2 regions of the Paenibacillus sp. JNUCC 34 genome follow, and region 1 is predicted to be linked to the other one. Evidence: a T-box and tRNA genes for the amino acid it is inferred to sense, from the RefSeq annotation. Region 1 holds a T-box; the other holds one or more tRNA genes.
What was found. The T-box of region 1 lies ahead of gltX (glutamate--tRNA ligase). A T-box ahead of a tRNA ligase gene usually reads a tRNA of that ligase, here a tRNA-Glu.

Region 1 (9,924 bases):
ACAGACTTGATTCGCGAGAGAAGCTCGCGAATTCGAAAAGGTTTTGTAATATAATCATCGGCTCCCATGTCAAGCCCCATCACGACATTGACTTCATCGTCGATCGCCGTTAAAAAGATGACCGGAATATCTCGTCGCTCTTTCACCATTTTGCACAATTCATAACCGTTTCCATCCGGAAGCGATAAATCAAACAAGCATAAAGCGACTGAATCTATATCTTCGGCGAGCACCTTTTTCGCTGATGCGACATTATGGCAAAGAACGGTAGAAAATTGATCTTGCTGGAGCGAATATTCTAGACCGGACGCGATCGTTTTATCATCTTCCACTAATAATATTTTCATATGCAGATCATCCTAACTATAATATTAAATTCATTCTTCCATCTTAGCTTCGACATTATAACAAATTTATTCTGCAACAGGGAAAAAATCACTTACTCCAAGTTCGATCGAAAGGTTTTTCCTCTTGTCGTACGATTCTTGTAACCATTCCCGTTCATTTATTTTGAGGAAATACGGATTTCGGTTCCGGACCTCTAAGAATGCCCTTTGGATTTTCTCGGTTTGTACGGCATGAGTCGCAAAGGCGTGTCTCAATAGGTGGGTTTTTAGAACAACTTGATTTCCTTCCACTGTTTGAATAATAATGCTATGTAAAGGATGAGTGTTCTTAGTATAATGTGATTTAATATTATATAGTATTTTGTACATATGTCCTTATGAATCTACTAATTATACTGCAATTTACAGGATGTGTGCTTTATGGAATATGATTTGGTTGATTCGCATACTTTTTTTGTTGGAAGTAAACCTTCCTTCCCCTCGCCTTCGATGAAGCCAAACCATGCAATACAAATCGTCAAATGACCAATATTTGTATGAATGTCAGTACGATACTCAAGGCGTTTTGAGACTAAAACAATCAACCAGTATGCTGTATTCTTAGCGACCAACGGCATAATCATACGTTAGAGTAGAGCTCGAAAATGCTTCCTGCCTCTCTTCGTAATTGGAGCATGACCTACATGCTTACCTGGAGTGTTTTCTTTCTGTTCATCCCCGCGAGCTTTAATGGTGTCATCCTAAACGAAAAAAATGACCGGCGTTCGACCGGTCATTTTACTTTAAAGTTTTATGACAACATAAATCTCTGCATTCGTTCAAAAACCCTATTTTCGCCCATTACTTTCATAATATCAAACAAATCAGGTGTATTGATTCTGTTAGTTAGAGCGACCCTGATTACCATCGCTACATCACCAACATGCCCCTTGAAATCGTTAGGATTGGCTTTATATAGCTTCATATCTTTTGCAAATCCGAGTCTTACTGCAAGTTCTTTAATTTCATGAAACCAAGCTTCCTTTTCATTATTGAACCTATAAGTTTTGCTGAAATCTAGTACAATTTCTTTCGCAACATCAAAACCAACATTTGTAGGTAACTTATAGCCACTCAATACATCCTTTTCAAACAATTCGTCATAAAATAAAGCAATCATTGGTTTCACATCTGACCACTTAGAATAATCTTTTCTTGGTTTTTCACCCGTTCGACCTATATTTAGAATGTTTACAGTGTATTCCATATTCTTGTCAATTAAAGTATATAGCTCAGAATCAAATTCCTTTGACCAAGTGTATAAATGGTCAAATACTTGTTTACCCGTGAGCCTTGAGATAACATCCTTGCTGATGTCACCCAGTTTATTCATGTCTAATAAGGCACCACTGGCATTCATTTTATCAGTATAGATAAAAAAGTCTCTAAATGATTTATGAGGGTTTGCCATCCTCCATTCTTCAAAGTCAGAATTGATGAGATTCATGAAGTATTCACCTATAGCTACTCCTGGGTATCCTTGTTCTTTGTAATACTCAGCGGTACCATCAAGATCCTTACGTTTACTGAATTTCCGTTTCGAAGCTCCGACTTGCTTCATTATTGGAGCAATATGTCCGTATTCCGGTATTCTAAAACCTAAGGTTTCAAACAACTGAATATGGGTAGGCACAGAAGAAAGCCATTCATCGCCCCTAATGACATGGGTTGTACCCATCAGATAATCGTCTATGGCATGAGCAAAGTGATATGTTGGTAACCCATCCGTTTTCATAATAACAATATCTTGGTCATTTTCAGGTAACTCAATCGGACCTTTCACCAAATCATGGTACTTTATTCTCGTATCTGATGACCCTAAAGATTTAAGTCTAATAACAAACGGTTTACCATTTAAAATCTCTTCTTTGGCTTGCTGAAAAGAAATATCTCGATGTTTAGCCCATTTACCATAATAACCTGTTGTTACCTTTAGGTTCTGCTGGCTTATTCTTATTTTTTGTAAATCGTCCGCATTACAGAAGCAAGGATATGCTAATCCATTTCGCACTAAGTGCTTAATAAATACCTTATAGATTTGTATTCGTGAGCTTTGTTTATAGGGTCCGTAATCACCCTTATTATCACCTGATAAGGTAGGTCCTTCATCAAAATGAATCCCGAAGTATAACAATGAATTGATAATGTTTTCGAGGCTGCCTTTTATTTCGCGTTTTTTGTCTGTGTCTTCGATACGCAGGAAAAATACCCCATTACTTTGGTGCGCTAATCTCTTCGATATTAAAGCTGCGTAAAGCCCCCCAATGTTTAATAAACCTGTTGGGCTTGGTGCAAAACGTGTTACCATAGCAGATGAAGACAAATTTCTTTGTGGATACAGTGAGTAAATATCAGCTGGTAATTGCCCGACATCCGGAAATAACAGTTCTGCCATGTTCTCATTTGACATAATCATATCCCCTTATAGGTTCAAAATAAAAAAGCCCTTCATCCTGTTAAAGGACGAAAGGCTTGCTTCCGCGTTACCACCTAAATTGGTTAAAAAACCCGCTCATTATGCAACAATTCATTATCTTGCTGCACATTTCTTTAACGGGAAATCCCCGGTAGACCTACTCCAATTTTTCGGTCTACTACTCCAAGGCTTCATTCATTAAGCTCGAATACCCAATTTCACCAGCATGGGCTCTCTAAGATTCGAGTGATTAATTACTCTTCCTCTTCACTTCATTTTACAATATGTGGATATGCTTAGTGATACGATAATTCATTATTACCAAATTGTCAAGAATCTATTCGGACCTCGAATATCCCAACCATGGTCCATGTTATGCTCCCTTTATTGCTTTCAATTTTCGAGGATGATCGCTTAGGAAAACTTCTCAAATTCGTTTTTCAACCAGTGCTGATTCTGATACGTAATATACTGTTTTCATCCGTATCAGTAAATCGACCAACTCTGGTCATATTCGGAAATAGACATAAATTAAGTGGTATATCTAAAGTATCTTCCGGTACACTTAACAACTGCCGATATTAAGTAACATTAAATAATGGTTCCTTTATCGTCGTACTTCAAGATGACGATGAAGGTACCAGGCTTGGATTCGGGATCGAGAGTTGCAGCGAAAACATTCAAAGGGGATTTTATTTATTTGCAAGATCATCCATGGCTTGAACAGCTAGTTCAAGTGCTTTAATTCTTCTTTCTAAAAGCGTTTTTTGAGGGCTACCCGCTTTTGACTTACCATAAATGTTCTCAAGTGATGGGAATAAACCAGTCAAAACATTGCGAGCTTCTGTTAAATCTTCCTCGGTGTAATGATGAGGTCTTAGATTCCAAGCAGCTTCTAGCATGGCTAAACCGATGTATAAAGATTTGAGACGTTTCTTTAATAAGGTAGTGTTAGCACCTTTCTGAGTCATATTATCTAAGGCGTTTTCGGATTTACGGATTGTCGATTGGAAGGCTTTGATTGATTCCAATTTATCTTCATTTGATACGTTTTCCATTAGTGCTGGCCTCTCTTTGTTTCTGAATTATTTTGCTTGATACTCGTAATAATCGCTGAGAACCTGATTCAACTCATTCAATAGCTTCTAACCATAGTCAGAGAGTATTGGAAGGGTAATTTTATCGACAAGCAATTTCACATCAGGAATATCATTTTACGCTACTTAGAGGAATTGACCAAGTTTTTATCCGCTACCAAAAAGACGACAGTCTCCATTTCCGAAAAGTCATTAGGGCGCGCCTAAGATTAGCATTCCCCTCCCCCGTAAAGACTCACGTGCAAGGTCTGTCGTTATAATTCTATCTCTAATTTTGGACTGTCAAACTAACCTTTTCGATTACAGATTTAAAGACCATATCGATAGTCACCACGGCAGCCAGCTAGAGCGATCGGTTGCTTTTTCATTTACTGACTGAATTGCATTTATGCTTTTAGACGTTTTATATCTTGTTTAGGCGGAAAGCCAAACATTCTGGAGTACTCACGGCTGAATTGGGAAGTACTTTCATAGCCTACTCGATATGCAACATCAGAGGCATCTGCAGACTCGGTTAATAATAGTCGCCGGGCTTCCTGAAGTCTCATTTGTTTTTGAAACTGAATAGGACTCATAGCCGTTACTTCTTTAAAGTGCCGATGAAAGGACGATATACTCATATTCGCTATTTCTGCAAGGTCTTCGATCCGAAAAGAATGATTGTAATTGTTCATGATATGTCCAATAACATCTCTGATTTGGTGGATTGAACTCTCTTCTACTACAAGTCCCTTTAAAACATTCCCATACTGACTTTGCAGCACCCTATAAAGAATTTCCTTAGTAAACAGTGGAGCAAGCACAGGAATATCTTTAGGATTATCTAACAAACGAGCTAATCGGATGACCGCATCCAATAAAGAAGATTCAATATGGCTAACAAACATAGCTCGTTTAGGATTTTCTTTCGGAATATCTCGGAGTTCAGAGTCATGTAAAATCTCTAGAATTTGACTCGGTGAAAATTCGAGCCTGAGACCCAAATATGGTACATCGGGAGTAGCTTCAGTGACTTGGGTGGTAACTGGTAAGTGAACAGATGCAACAAGGTAATCGGCAGGACTGTACCTAAAGTGATCCTGCGCTAGCCATACCTCCTTTGCCCCTTGTACTACCATACAAAAGGAGGGCTTGTATACTCCGTGGTTTGGTCCGGTCACATTCGACCGATGCATGAAAAATAAGGACGGTATAGCGGTTTTGTGAACTCCGTCCTTTTCTGAATAACGTTCAATGATATAAACGAGCTCATTCTGCCGATTTGTGATTATTCCAGACATTTGATCCTCCTTATTCCGTCATTATTTGTAGTCCGATTATAGCCCATTTTCGTTTGTTTCTTAAGTGGTACTGAGAGGATTAGGCAAACATTTGAGACAAATGGGATAACGGTCCCTTTGTCATTTGGTACAAAATAATGATGAGTAAGGAGGATAGAATATATTGCTGGGAGGCAACACTTTGAAAGTTAAAATCAAGAATCATTAACAACTTTTTGATTGCACGTCATAGTTCTTGATCTCAGGTATTTTAGATAAGTTTGTACTTTCGTCGACGTGTCGTTATCAGCGGCGGTTTCCTTCGAGATTATCTGTACGTTCTCAAAACGCGTGGCGAGTGAATGGGCCGGAAATAGATGTAATGGATATCGTTTTACAATTAATTGCAAGAAGAGGAGGATTTTAAATGCAAAAGGTCATTTTAAACAATGGTGTAGAGATGCCAATACTTGGATTTGGTGTTTTTCAGATTACAAATCAAAATGAATGTGAACAAAGCGTTTATGATGCTATCATGGCAGGTTATCGCTTAATTGATACTGCTGCTTCTTATCTCAATGAAGAAGCTGTTGGCAGAGCAATTAAACGTAGTGGTGTAGCTAGAGAGGAATTATTTATCACTACAAAGCTTTGGGTTCAGGATACTGGTTATGAGCGCACAAAGAAAGCATTTGAAAAGTCCCTAGAAAGATTGCAACTTGAATATCTGGATTTATATTTAATTCATCAGCCATTTGGCGATGTGTATGGCTCTTGGCGAGCTATGGAGGAATTGTACCGGGAAGGAAAAGTTCGTGCAATAGGCGTTAGTAACTTTCAAGAGGATCGTCTAATCGATTTGATTATTCATAATGAAGTGGTTCCTTCTATTAACCAGGTTGAAACGCACCCTTTCAATCAGCAAATCGAAAGTTCAAAATTGATGAAAGAGAACAATGTTCAGATTCAATCTTGGGCGCCTTTCGCTGAAGGAAAAAATAACTTGTTCCAAAACGAGGTATTGGTATCCTTAGCTGAAAAGTATAATAAATCCGTTGCTCAGGTGGCATTGCGTTGGTTGACACAAAGAGAAGTCGTTGTGATTCCAAAGTCTATTCGCATTGAAAGAATTACCGAAAACTTCAATATCTTTGATTTCGAATTAAGAAAAGAGGATATGGAGTCGATTACTACGTTAGATACGAAACAGAGCCTGTTCTTTTCACATCGTGATCCAGAAATAGTGAAATGGATCGGTACTCGTAAACTTGATATCTGACAAATTTCGAAAGACCACCAGCAGGTTCTATTTTTACAAAAAAACTTTAATATTAAATGTTAAATTAAGGAGCAAATGCACTTGGTAATCTGCTCCTTATTCGTTGGCAGAATCCTTGTTATTAATTTAACTATCCTGATTGTTAGCTTAATGGGCTCCGAAGTCGAGTATAATTAGATAATCATCTAATCGGCTAAGTGTACAAGTCCTTGTCATTTTCGGCAAAGTACCCAAGTTCTTGTCATTGAGTTAGGACAAGAACTTGGGTACTTAAAACAAAAAAAGCCGCAGTTTACGCGGCTTTCATAGTCTATATGTTCTTATCGTCGGACAACGCTTCTGTGTGTCACAATTCGAGGAACAAATCGATCTGTTCTTCGATGGACGCCGACACGCGGAAATAGGAGTCGTCGTGGGATTTTTGCTATCAACCGAGCAACAGCATATCGCGGCCAACGTCACCTACGACCCGTCAATATGTTACTTTCTCGTACAAATTCGCAGGCAATGCCTGCATGAACGGCGACAGATCTCCCGTCGTGTAAAGATGAAGCCGGTGCATGGCCCGCGTACACGCCGTATAAAGAAGCTTGCGTTCGTTTTCCCGGCTGTAAGCTTGAGGTGATGCCTCATAAATCAGAACTGCATCGAACTCAATACCCTTGGCGAGATATACGGGAATAACCATCGCTCCTTTCTCAAAGGTGACCGTCTCCTTCGTAATGAGCTGCAATGCTTCGCTTCCTTGAATTCGTAATGATTCAAAGGCCTCGCGGCTTTCGGCTGCGGTCTTCGTAATGACAGCGATGGAAGCGAAACCCTCAGCCCTGAGCGAGGCGATGTCTTCCAGTATTTGTGCATCACGCTTCTTTACACTGTTCGAACTGATCAGTAGAGGCTTGTTTCCTCTTCTGTCAAATGGAACGATCTCGTCCCCGCCGGAAAGCAGCGATTTCGTAAATTCCACAATCTCTCTGGTTGAACGATAGCTGCGCACGAGGCGGATGAGGTTTGTATCGGTTTCGCCAAAAAGCCGGATCAGCGGAGAATCGGATGCTTCTAGGTTTGTGGCCTGCATGAAGATCGCTTGCCCGAAATCGCCGAGTACCGTCATACGAGCGCGTGGAAACAATTTTTTTAAATATTCATATTGAAACGCCGAGTAATCTTGGCCTTCGTCGACGAAGACATGCCGGATCTCCTTGTTCGTTCGGACGCCTTCGACCAGTTCTTTTACAAACAAATAAGGAGTCGCATCCTCGTGGAACAATTCGTTCCGGCTAAGCATATCCTTGGTTTCTCTACAGATTTCAGACCAATGTGGGGGAATGACGATCTCATTTGTTTTCTCCCGATACGAGGTTTCGTCACTGAATAATTGGTCATATATACCTTTGATATCGACAAACGAAAATTTCCTCACGCTTTTCCTTAGCGGCTTAAAGCTTTTATTCACGATTGATCGAAGGATCAGTTCCTCCTCCCGCTGGGCGAAGTCAACGTCGCCTTCGTCTCCCCGACGCTTGTTATTCATTCGATCGCGGGCCACAGCGTATTGCTCCGAAAGGTCGATTAGTTCCTTCTCTTTGTGCAACATGTCGAAAACCTCAGCGTACTGATCGTTATCAAGATAATTTAACTCCTCCTGAACCCAGAACGCTTTCCGTTCCTCGCGTTCGAGAGAAGCCAGTTCATGGAGCAGCCATTCCTGCAAGAGAGCGACACGACTGAACAACGGAAGGGAACTGTCGAAATCATACATTTTCGAGCTCATTTGCTCCGCAGTAATCAAAACGCGATCCCGAAACCATATGTCTTTAAACAGCATACCTTCCCGCCCTAACCACTTCCCGTAGTTCTGCAGGGCTTTCAGAAAAGCTTCGGAGGTTTTGTACGCGATCCCCTGAAGGCGAGCCTCATATCCCGACTCCCCATGTGCTGTCAGTGTGTATTCGATCTGATCGAAGGGATCCTCTGGCCGCAATGAGGATCCGAGCCAATAATCAAGATATTCCTGAAACGTCGTCTGCTGCATATTCTCTTCACCGAGTTCTGGAAGGACGGTGGAGATATAACTACTAAACATCGAATTGGGCGAGAAAAGCACAATCTGATCGGCCTTGATCGTCTGGCGGTGTTTGTAAAGTAAATACGCCACACGCTGCAAGGCCGCGGAAGTTTTCCCGCTGCCAGCCGCTCCCTGAACAATAAGCATCCGGCTGTTGTCGTCCCGAATGATGGCGTTCTGCTCCTTCTGGATGGTTGCCACGATACTCTTCATTTGCGAGTCCGCGTCCTTGCCGAGCACTTGCTGTAGCAATTCGTCTCCAATCGTTTCGCTCGCGTCGAACATGGTGCGGATATGTCCGTTCTGAATCTGATACTGCCGTTTGAGCGTCATCGTCCCTTCGATTCGACCTACCGGTGTGTCATAAGAGGCCGGGCCCGGAGGATAGTCGTAGTATAGGCTCGCGATGGGGGAACGCCAGTCATAGATCAGAAAATTCAGTCCGTCATCATCAACGAAGGAAGATACCCCGATATAGACCTGCTCGGTTGCGTTCAAGCCATTCTCCTGAAAGTCAACGCGCCCAAAATAGGGTGATGGGAGCAACCGTTTCATGCCGTTCCATTGATGCACCAACCGGTTGTGGCTTCGCTCTCGTTCAGCCAACATCGCGGACTGCTGCTGAACTGAGTAAAAGGTCTCTTCGAAATCTTCGTTCGTGCTCGTGTTGATTGTCACTTCTTCCCAAAACCGCTTTCGGATGTCCGCTGCCTGATCGTGCAGCCCGGTAACCTCCGGCTCCAAATTCGCGATTCTTGTCTGCAGTTTGCTCCTGACCTGTTCAAGCCGTTCCTTTTCCTGCTGCCAATCCTTCTCTTCCATATCTCCCTAAACACACTCCTTTTTCTAATTTTTGGGATAATTACTGTCTGAAGATCACGCCATCCGGGTGGGCAGCTCAATTGCTCGCACCGACCACCGAGAGGCGTTCTATCTAAGATCAAGATTGCTAAACCAGAATGTTACGGCTTCATCATCCAAGCCATATTTACCTTCCCACCAAGCCAACGGATAACCCATTTCTTTCTTATAAAAGTGACTTGGCAGCTCTTGTTCCAGTTCATAGGTTTCGCGAATTCGTTTGTTTACGCTTGGATTCAAAATGTCGCTGATGCCAAGAATGCGCAATACAATTTGTCTATACGCCTTATTTCCCATTAAAAACGACTTTGTTACTTTTTCCAATTCCGATGGTTGCGTTTCGTCAGGTAAATTTTGAATCGCTTTCAGCGTATTCACCAGTATGGCGGTTTCGGTTTCAGAAGTAGATATCCTTTCAGTATTGGAGAAGTCGAGTAAGTCAACATAAGCGTACACCGGATCTTGATGAGACATAATGCCTGACCGGAACAACCTGTCAAAAACTCTTTCATTATAGTTAATGACTACTTTGCTCGGGTTGAAATGACGTTCTTTTCT
Region 2 (9,924 bases), 1.9 Mb from region 1:
AGAAAGGGCTTGAGCCTTTGGCCTCATGGATTTGGAATCAGCCGAAGCAAGGGGACGCTCTGGTGGAAGCCGCGAACTATGTGGATGAAGAAAAAGAAGTGGCTACGGCGGAAGAAGCGCTTCAAGGCGCAATGGACATTTTAGCAGAAAATATCGCTGATGATGCCACTGTTCGCTCCTGGGTGCGCCGCTATAGTATGGACCACGGCATATTGACCTCCGAAGCCAAGGATAAGGAAGCAGAGTCCGTCTACGAGAATTATTATGAATACCGTGAGTTAGCCAAAAAAATGCCGCCTCACCGTATTCTGGCCATCAACCGCGGGGAACGCGAGAATATCCTCAAGGTTGGTTTGGAGGTTCCGCCTGAGTCGATTCATGGATATATTGGCAAGCAGGTATTAAGCGGCACATCTGTGGTATCCGATATTTTGAACGTGGTTATTGAGGATGCTTACAAGCGTCTGATTGCCCCTTCCATTGAACGGGAGGTTCGAGGTGAGTTGACGGAGAAAGGTGAGAACCAGGCTATCTCTATTTTTGCGGGGAATTTGCGTAGTCTGCTGCTGCAGCCGCCGGTGAAGGGACGCTGTGTGCTTGGGGTTGATCCGGCCTATCGTACGGGCTGCAAGCTGGCTGTCGTGGATGACACTGGGAAACTGCTCGAGGTGGCTCTAACATATCCAACACCTCCGAACAACAAAAAGCGGGAAGCAGCCGTCATCTTTAAAGAGCTTATTACGAAATATGGAATTCAACTGATTGTGATCGGCAACGGTACAGGCTCACGGGAAACAGAGCAGTTTGTTGCTGAGGTGATTTCTGACATCGGCGATCCTGATCTGGCATATTTGATCGTTAATGAAGCGGGAGCAAGTGTATACTCGGCCTCCAAGCTGGCACAAGAGGAGTTCCCAGATCTCGATGTTGCAGAACGAAGCGCAGCTTCGATTGCACGCCGTGTTCAGGATCCGCTTGCTGAGCTGGTGAAGATTGATCCGAAATCGATCGGTGTGGGACAGTATCAGCACGATGTATCGCAAAAGCATCTGGAGGAAAGTCTGAAAGCTGTAGTGGAGTCGGCGGTTAACCATGTCGGTGTTGACGTTAATACAGCTTCCCCTTCCCTGCTCTCCTATGTGGCCGGCATTAATGCGACCATCGCCAAGAACATTGTGAAATACCGGGAAGAGAATGGAAAGTTTGTCAGCCGGAAGCAGCTTCAGAAGGTGCCTCGGCTCGGGGCTAAAACCTTTGAACAGTGTGTGGGCTTCATGCGTATTTCGGATGGGGAGAACACACTGGATCGTACCCCGATTCACCCTGAATCGTATCCAGTTGTGGATCGGTTGTTCAAGGAACTGAACGTTAGTGCCGACAAGGTCGGAACAAAAGAGCTTACTGAACTGCTGGATGGACAGGCCACGGACAACCTGGCTGTGAAGCTGGATGTCGGTGTACCGACTCTGAGGGATATCCTGGACAGCTTGCAGCGCCCTGGGCGCGATCCTCGGGAGGAGCTGCCGCTTCCGATCTTCCGTACGGATGTGTTGAAGATTGAAGATCTGCTGCCAGGCATGGAGCTTCAAGGGACCGTTCGCAACGTGATCGACTTTGGTGCCTTTGTTGATATCGGCATCAAGAGTGATGGACTGGTTCATATTTCACAGCTTAGCGATGGGTATGTCAAACATCCGATGGATGTGGTATCGGTCGGTGACAATGTGACCGTATGGGTATTGAATGTAGATTTGAAAAAAGGCCGCGTCGGTTTGACCATGCGTAAGCCGAAGGACCAATAAGAATGACAAAGAGCCCCGATCCAGTGCTGGATTGGGGCTTCTTGTTAAGAGATTGGCCTTCAACGAGTAGTTTTGAATGAGCGAGAATAAACTTGAAATTATCTCTAAAGAAACTAAAACAAGCCAGACCCTTGGTCTGGCTTGTTCGCATACACTGATATGGACAATATCGTGCATACCCTTTATTGGGCATCCGAGCTCTCACCCGGGGAGTTTCGATAAAAGAACCAGCACTCGTTCAGTAGTTTGATCTGGCGTCTGTCCTTTTTGCGAAAGGCACGTGTGAGTTGATTGCAGAGCCATTGCGGCAAGGGTATCTCCTCCTCTTGCGATCCGTCTGTTATGGATAGCATATGGGGAAGACGCCCAAAGCGTGCAGGTCTACCTATTTTTAAACGGCTTCTTCTTCATACCACTGCTCCAGCTGTGCCTGCAGGGCGCGAATTTCAGTGAGCAGAGATATGAGCGGATAATGAGTCTCATCCAGGGAAGCAAAGGTGCGCTCCAATTCATTTATGTAGTCAAGACCACTGACCGTTTGTGCAGATTCCTGAAGCAAGTCCAGGTTATCACATTCAGCTATGGCCAGCGGAAGCTCCGGCTTGTCCTGTGCAGTCAGCTTGCTGATTTCCTTATTGAGCCGCAGATTGAGCGCGCTAAGCTGGTAAGCGTAATCCGAAGGCATTTCCACGTATTGCAGTTTATCGTTCAGCTGTAAAATCACATAACGCATGTTCGGCATGATTGTAAGTTCTCCCTCCATACTTTCCTGCTTCAGATTATTTGCAAAATCCATTCTGATCGTTTGACGAAAGCCGTTCATTTGCATCATCCTTACTTGACAGTGTAGCTTAGAGAGAAGTTAAAATTCAAGTAGTATCCTTCGTGTGTCATGTGCACGAATAAAGGAATGCGGAAAGGGAGAAGGCAGACGTTATGCATGAGATGAGCAACGAAGAGCTCCAGGCCTGGGTGGAGGAGATCTCAATTAATAGTTTTCGTGTTCCGTTCAGGCACCGTGCTTTGTTTAATAGTAGGCTTTCTACCACAGGCGGGCGGTATTTTATGAAAAGCCACAATATAGAAATTAATCCTCACCAGCTTGAGATTCATGGGCGAGAAGAGGTAGAGAAGATCATAAAGCACGAGCTATGCCACTATCATTTACACCTGGCAGGACGGGGGTATAAGCATCGTGATTCCGATTTCAAAGCACTGCTTAAGGCTGTAGGCGGCAGCCGTTTTTGTAAAGCGATTGTAAAACCACAGGATAAACAACGAAAACCAGAGCCCTATCGCTACGTGTTGCGGTGTGTGGATTGTGGAACCGAATACAGGCGCAAGCGAAAAATGGATCCAGCTCGTTACCGCTGTGGTCGCTGCAGTGGTTGTCTGCGTCTTCTGCCACTTGACTGAAAGCGTACATCATGGTAAATTAATATTCAGTTGCATCATAACGTTCCCTGATAGCTCAGTTGGTAGAGCACTCGACTGTTAATCGAGTTGTCACAGGTTCGAGTCCTGTTCGGGGAGCCATTTATTTGGAGAGATACCCAAGTGGCTATAAGGGGACCCTCTGCTAAGGGGTTAGACTGCGTAAGCGGTGCGAGGGTTCGAATCCCTCTCTCTCCGTTTAGAGTAACGTCGATGAAACAGCCTGTCGGTTTTCCGGCAGGCTGTTTTTATGTAAAGGGATGAGAACCCTCAAAAAAGGGTTCGTCGGAGCATAAGCTTCGATAGGAATAACATCGCAGTCTCGAACGAAGTGAGAGTACCCCTCTCTCTCCGTTCTGAATAACATCATTAAAGCTCCCAACGCAAAAGCGAAGGGGGGGTTTTTGCAAAGGGATGAGAACCCTCATAAGGGTTCGTCAGAGCGTTGACATCGTTTGATTTCTTGAATATTATTTCATTTAACACCGAACAATAGATCCTTATATACTTCGCAGTAGAAAGCTCGAATATCCTGTGCGCGACATAGATAACTCATTACTTTAACTAGTTCAAGCCATCAACAAAAGTATAATTAATAATACAATGGGTTATTTAGAGAAGGAGGTCTGGTGTATGAGTAAAGAGAAAGCGAAAATTATTGACCATTATTCTTATTCGATTGAATTTGTAGAGAGTTTAAGTTGTATCACTGAAAATCAATGGAGGAGTCCAATAGATACTGGAAAATGGTCGATAGCGGAAATAATAGGACATTTAGTATTTTGGGATGAAGTTGTACAAAAACGAATTCCACAATTATTTTCAGAAGAGGTCTTGCCAAAGGTTCCAGATGTAGAAGCTATGAACTCACAAGCTGCATCAGAAGCAAGAACATGTGAAAAGCAAGTGATAATAAATAAATTCATAACGGTAAGAAAAGAACTTATTAGTGTAATAGATAAAATGCCCCTTACATATTGGAGTAAAGAATTCAATATTGGTCAAACGCGTTTGAATTTATTCGATTATTATAATGGTCTAGTAAAACATGATATTCACCATTTTCAACAAATTAAACGTGTTTTAGAGCTATAGGTGGCGATTGATAAATATTCCGATCTCGTAGAAGATGGAGCAGCAATTCATTATAGATGGTCAATAATTTGATGTTAAAAGTTCAAGATATTACTTAAAGTAAGGGAAACACCGTGAGAGGAACCGATGGTGACGAAATTTTTGGGCTGAGTTTGATGAAGATTTAAACCTAAAATTTTTTTGAAAAATATATAAAAAAAGCTTGTCATAAGTTTTCTGTTTATGCTATACTCAATCTTGTCGTCACGGCGATGTTGAAAATAAGGCCCGTTGGTCAAGGGGTTAAGACACCTCCCTTTCACGGAGGTAACAGGGGTTCGAATCCCCTACGGGTCACCATATTTTACTTTGAGAACCCCAACGGTTCGTCGAAGCATAAAATTACTTTTATGGCAGCCACTTTGATTGTCATCGAGAGCCATTAGCTCAGTTGGTAGAGCACCTGACTTTTAATCAGGGTGTCGAAGGTTCGAGTCCTTCATGGCTCACCATTTTTTTACAGATTTAACCCTTTTAATATGCGGTAGTGGTGGAATGGCAGACACGCTATCTTGAGGGGGTAGTGGGTGTATACCCGTGGAGGTTCGAGTCCTCTCTACCGCATACTAAAAAGCTCCTGCATTTTTGCAGGAGCTTTTTTTTGGCGTTTATGCAGGAGATGTTTCCTGCTTAGTTGCTCCTTTTTCCGTTTATCCTCCACCAGCTTGATAGGGGCTTATTCAACTAAAGCAGGCCCAATGGGGATAAATTATTTTATAATCCACGAACCAATGAATTTGGTATTCTTTCTAAAAAGGGCGTAATTAGAACTTACTATAAACCTAAAGCTGGAATTTCTTATTGGAGAAGACAATAATTAAAGGAGCTAAAACAATGAAATATTATACTTGTTTAGTATGCGGATATGACAAGCTTGATGAACCACCAATAGACGAATACGGTTATAAAACTTTTGAAGTTTGTTCATGCTGCGGCTTTCAATTTGGATATCATGATGATGATTTAGGATATACCTATATAGGATATCTTGAAGAGTGGATTAAAAAAGGTGCGAAATGGCGTTATCGCGAACCTAAGGATTTCGATTTAAAAAAACAATTGCTGAATATCGGCTATACTTTATAGGTTTTTAATTATTCGGACCCATTTCCAATTTCATTTGGAAATGGGTCTATTAATTGCTTCTAACTGTGAATCCATTACACAAAAAAGAAAAGGTATAACCAGCACCTGTTATCGGCTAGGTTCGGTTATAAATGTGTACCTCTATCCATTTAGATTAAAAATTTCACAAACCGGAGAGAGAATCAATATTTTAAGTAAACCAATCCTTTAAAAATACAAGTGGAATAAACATTCTTAAAAAAAAGCAGGCCCAATGGCGATAAATTATTTTACAATCCAAGAACTAATGAATTTGGTTCTCTTACTAAAAAGGGTGTAATTAGAACTTTCTTTAAACCCAAAGATGGAATTGCTTATTGGAGAAGACAACATCAAAGGAGCTAAAACAATGAAATATTATACTTGTTTAGTATGCGGATATGACAAGCTTGATGAACCACCAATAGACGAATATGGTTGTAAGACCTATATACGTTGCTCGTGTTGCGGCTTTCAATTTGGATATCATGATGATGATTTAGGATATACCTATATAGGATATCTTGAAGAGTGGATTAAAAAAGGTGCGAAATGGCGTTATCGCGAACCTAAGGATTTCGATTTAAAAAAACAATTGCTGAATATCGGCTATACTTTATAGGTTTTTAATTATTCGGACCCATTTCCAATTTCATTTGGAAATGGGTCTTTTAACGGTCCGAACGAGGGGTTCGCAGGGGCTTCCTTGAGAAGTAAATGATGTTTCATATTTGGTCAAGTGGTTAATAGGATACCATGGACAGGCAACTTCCCAAAAACCTATAAGGAGTGATTCGTAATGGCTAGAAACAACACTGGTAAAATGAGCCGTGAAGAAGCAGGACGGTTAGGTGGAGTAGCAACAGCCAGGAACCATGATAAAGAGTTTTATCAGGAGATCGGACGTAAGGGTGGCAAGGCAACGTCAGATTCTCACAATAGACAGTTCTATCAGGAAATTGGCAGGAAGGGCGGAGAAGCTACCTCTGACTCCCAGGGTAAAGAGTTTTATCAAGAAATTGGTCAAAAAGGTGGCGAGTCCCGCAATAACTCCAGCAATGGTGGAAATAGCAGCAAGTTGAGCCGTGAGGAAGCTGGACGTAAAGGCGGTCAGGCCTGAGTCCGCAACATATATAACGGATCTACTAAAAAATAGCAACCCTATAACTTGGGATTACTTTGTAAAGTAGAACCTTCATAAGTAATTAGGATCAGCCATAGTCGGGTACTGAACCCGTCTATGGCTGTTTATTTCTCACCGTACCACCAGATTCCAGTGAATTGCAGTAGCTTTCTGGACAGAGTGACTAGGAATATGTTATCTATATGATAATGATAACCATTCTCATATAAGGGCGGAATTTGTTTTGATATTGAATATAAAGAAAGATAGCAACTGCAAAGGAAAGCAGCAAACAACATTCAACTCTTTGACAATCAAATTGTGGAATATAGAAGTATTCACTCTGGAAGGTATGTATCTGGAACAGCAGCTTACGCTTCAACCAGCACTCATTGTGTTGCTCGGAGGAGAGGCTTCTCTGGAAAGAGAAGATCGCAAAAACCGGATGGGAAGAGAATTTGCTTACTTTTGTCCGGGTGGTACGACTTTTGGAATAAACAGACATGGTGTGGAATCGGTGTCTGTTGCCGTCATTTATTTTAACTTCTATAAAGAATCGTTATGCAGGAGACAGCTGGAGGAGGCTGATGCCGAAAAAATACTTCAGTACGAAGGTGCATTGACGCTAAGCTCAGCAGATCGATTGAGTTTGTTCTGTCGATCCATATATGAGCATTTTCGAAGTGATGATGACTTTAAACAATGGCGGGCTCAGTTGGATTTTCAAGAATTGCTGCAAGAGATGTTATCTTTGGGCAATTTGAATGCCAAGAGCGATAAGACTCAGGGATTGGAACGTACCAGAGAATACATGGACAATCACTATAATGAAGAATTGACGATTGACCAGCTTGCCGGTATGGCCGAACTCAGTCCCAAATATTATATGGATATGTTTAAAAAAACATATGGTCTTAGCGCAACGGAATATCTGGCCCAGGTGAGAATGAATAAGGCAAAACAATTGATGTTGGGTTCAGGACGTATTCTTAAGGAAGTCGCACATATGGTGGGATATAAAGATGAATTTTATTTCAGTCGGAAGTTTAAAAAAGAATTTGGTCTATCTCCGTCGGCCTACATAAAAAAACGAAAAAACAAATTAGCGGTCTATGGTTCTACTTCCCTACTAGGGTATCTAATACCGCTTAATATCATTCCGTATGCAGCACCGCTGCATCCCAAATGGTCTCGGGATTACTACCATAATCTTGGTCCGGATATCCCTGTACACCTGAATGCGTTCCGCCAAAATCATAACAAAATAGGCAATCTGGAAAAGCTTGAATTATCACAGCCGGAGCTCATTATCTGTTCACAGGATCTGGAATTATGGGAGAAGGAGCGGTTGCAGCAGATTGCTCCCGTTTACGAACTTCCTGAGGAAAGTGTTGGGTGGGAGGAGCAGCTGCTGTGGATGGCACATTTACTTGATAAAAATGCGGAGGCACAGCAGTGGATAGAGTCATTTTATAGGAAATTACGGTCCTTCCGGCATGAGATTTTCAGGGAAATCAATGATCCGCCAACGCTTTTGACCGCACGTCTTCATGATCATGAACTGGTCTCATATAGAAACCTCGGTATGAGAGAAGTGCTGTTTAACAATCTGGACTTTCTTTCACCTTCCCTTATGGAAAAAATGAGTGACGATGTCCCCTTGACTGTTGACAAGATAAAGACAATGGAGGCAGATCATATTTTTCTTTTGGTCCGTCAGGATTCGGATACGCTTGAATATTGGCGAGAACTCCAAACTTCTCCGGATTGGATGACGATACCTGCTGTTAGAGAAGGAAGGTTTCATCAGGTATCCTCCTATCCTTGGCGAGAATATTCACCGATTGCACTGGAACTAATGGTTGAAGAGGTTGCCAAAACCTTTTCCGGAGATTGTCCATGATGGATTTGGTGATTTGTCCATGGTGTAAAGGACGTTCATCCCTTACTATAATTAATAATGATAATCATTATCAATTATAGGATGACCGTTGAAAGGGGAACAAGAAAGAGATGAAAAAAATGAAGTTTATGCTGGGGTTATTCATGGTGATGGCCCTGATTTTATCGGCTTGTGGTGGAGATAAGCAAGGAAAAGAGCAGGCCGTTAATAGTGAATCCCAAAACAATGCTTCGCAGAATGAATCTACAGAGAAAAAAGCAGATGCGCCTCAGACTGCAGATACCAAAGTTGTGAAATATTTGGACCAAGAGTACACGTTGCCAACTAAGACAGAGCGGATTGTTATCACAGGTGCTGTCGAAGCCATGGAGGATTCCATTGTTTTGGAAGTTAATCCTGTTGGAGCCATTACTTTTGCAGGGGAATTCCCTCCTTTGTTTCAATCCATAACGAAAGATGCTCAATCCGTTGGAGAAAAAATGGAACCGAATTTCGAAACCATTTTGTCATTGAAACCAGATGTCATTCTGGCATCTTCCAAAGCTAAACCGGAGGTTATTGAGCAGTTGAACAAAATTGCACCAACAATTCCGTATTCCCACATCTCTACGAACTGGGAGAGTAACTTAAAACTGCTCGGGGAATTAAGTGGCAAGCAGGAGCAGGCGGAGAAAGAAATTGCCCAATACAAAACTGACCTGGAAGCGGCCAAATCTCAGCTTGGAGATTCCCTTAAAGATAAAAAGGTTGTTGCGTTAAGGATCCGGGGTGGAGAGCAGTACATTTATCCGGAAGCTGTATTCTTTAATCCGGTATTGTATGAAGATCTTGGGATTGCAGTTCCTGAGGAAGTGAAAGCTGCAAAAGCACAGGAATTGATCTCCAAAGAGAAATTTGCAGACATGAATCCGGACTATTTGTTCATCCAGTTCTCTCCAGCAGAGAACCAAGAAACACCGGATGCACTTGAGAAATTCAAGAACGATCCGATCATGAAGAACATTAAGGCTTTCAAAGACGACCACGTTTTTGTTAATGTTGTCGATCCCTTGGCTCAAGGCGGAACAGCCTACAGCAAAATTCAGTTCCTGAAGGAAGCGGTAAGCAATCTCACAAAATAGATCAGTAAGGCGTGTTGTATATGCGGTTCAGATGTTCGCTGCCGGCGGTTATCCTTGTGATAGCCCCGGCAGCAGTTATATTGCTCATCATCGCTTCAATTTTATATGGAGCTAAAAATATTACAGTTGATGTGATTTGGGATTCCGTATTCGCATTTGATGCAGACAGTGTAGATCATCAGATCATTATGACTTCTAGGTTACCGCGTGTCATAGGAGCGTTGCTGATTGGTGCTTTTCTGGCTATATCAGGAGCACTCATGCAAGGAATGACAAGAAATTACCTTGCATCGCCCTCCATCA

Region 2: it has a tRNA-Glu gene. The T-box ahead of gltX (glutamate--tRNA ligase) is inferred to sense a tRNA for this amino acid. The anticodon was not compared.

The regions. Positions count from the first base shown of each region.
Region 1 is NZ_CM177770.1:3,006,825-3,016,748, reverse strand. It holds gene AC2TF5_RS14185 (response regulator transcription factor) at 1-347, opposite strand, end outside; gene gltX (glutamate--tRNA ligase) at 1,138-2,796, opposite strand; T-box leader at 2,843-3,082, opposite strand; gene AC2TF5_RS14175 (hypothetical protein) at 3,495-3,860, opposite strand; gene AC2TF5_RS14170 (AraC family transcriptional regulator) at 4,286-5,179, opposite strand; gene AC2TF5_RS14165 (aldo/keto reductase) at 5,586-6,437, shown strand; gene helD (RNA polymerase recycling motor HelD) at 6,910-9,327, opposite strand; gene AC2TF5_RS14155 (hypothetical protein) at 9,436-9,858, opposite strand; gene AC2TF5_RS14150 (hypothetical protein) at 9,891-9,924, opposite strand, start outside.
Region 2 is NZ_CM177770.1:1,118,550-1,128,473, forward strand. It holds gene AC2TF5_RS05080 (Tex family protein) at 1-1,802, shown strand, start outside; gene cmpA (cortex morphogenetic protein CmpA) at 1,985-2,113, opposite strand; gene AC2TF5_RS05090 (hydrolase/acyltransferase) at 2,194-2,544, opposite strand; gene AC2TF5_RS05095 (SprT family protein) at 2,748-3,218, shown strand; tRNA gene AC2TF5_RS05100 (tRNA-Asn) at 3,263-3,338, shown strand; tRNA gene AC2TF5_RS05105 (tRNA-Ser) at 3,346-3,434, shown strand; gene AC2TF5_RS05110 (DinB family protein) at 3,870-4,331, shown strand; tRNA gene AC2TF5_RS05115 (tRNA-Glu) at 4,596-4,670, shown strand; tRNA gene AC2TF5_RS05120 (tRNA-Lys) at 4,747-4,822, shown strand; tRNA gene AC2TF5_RS05125 (tRNA-Leu) at 4,852-4,934, shown strand; gene AC2TF5_RS05130 (hypothetical protein) at 5,205-5,456, shown strand; gene AC2TF5_RS05135 (hypothetical protein) at 5,845-6,096, shown strand; gene AC2TF5_RS05140 (KGG domain-containing protein) at 6,274-6,594, shown strand; gene AC2TF5_RS05145 (AraC family transcriptional regulator) at 6,842-8,500, shown strand; gene AC2TF5_RS05150 (ABC transporter substrate-binding protein) at 8,611-9,621, shown strand; gene AC2TF5_RS05155 (FecCD family ABC transporter permease) at 9,642-9,924, shown strand, end outside.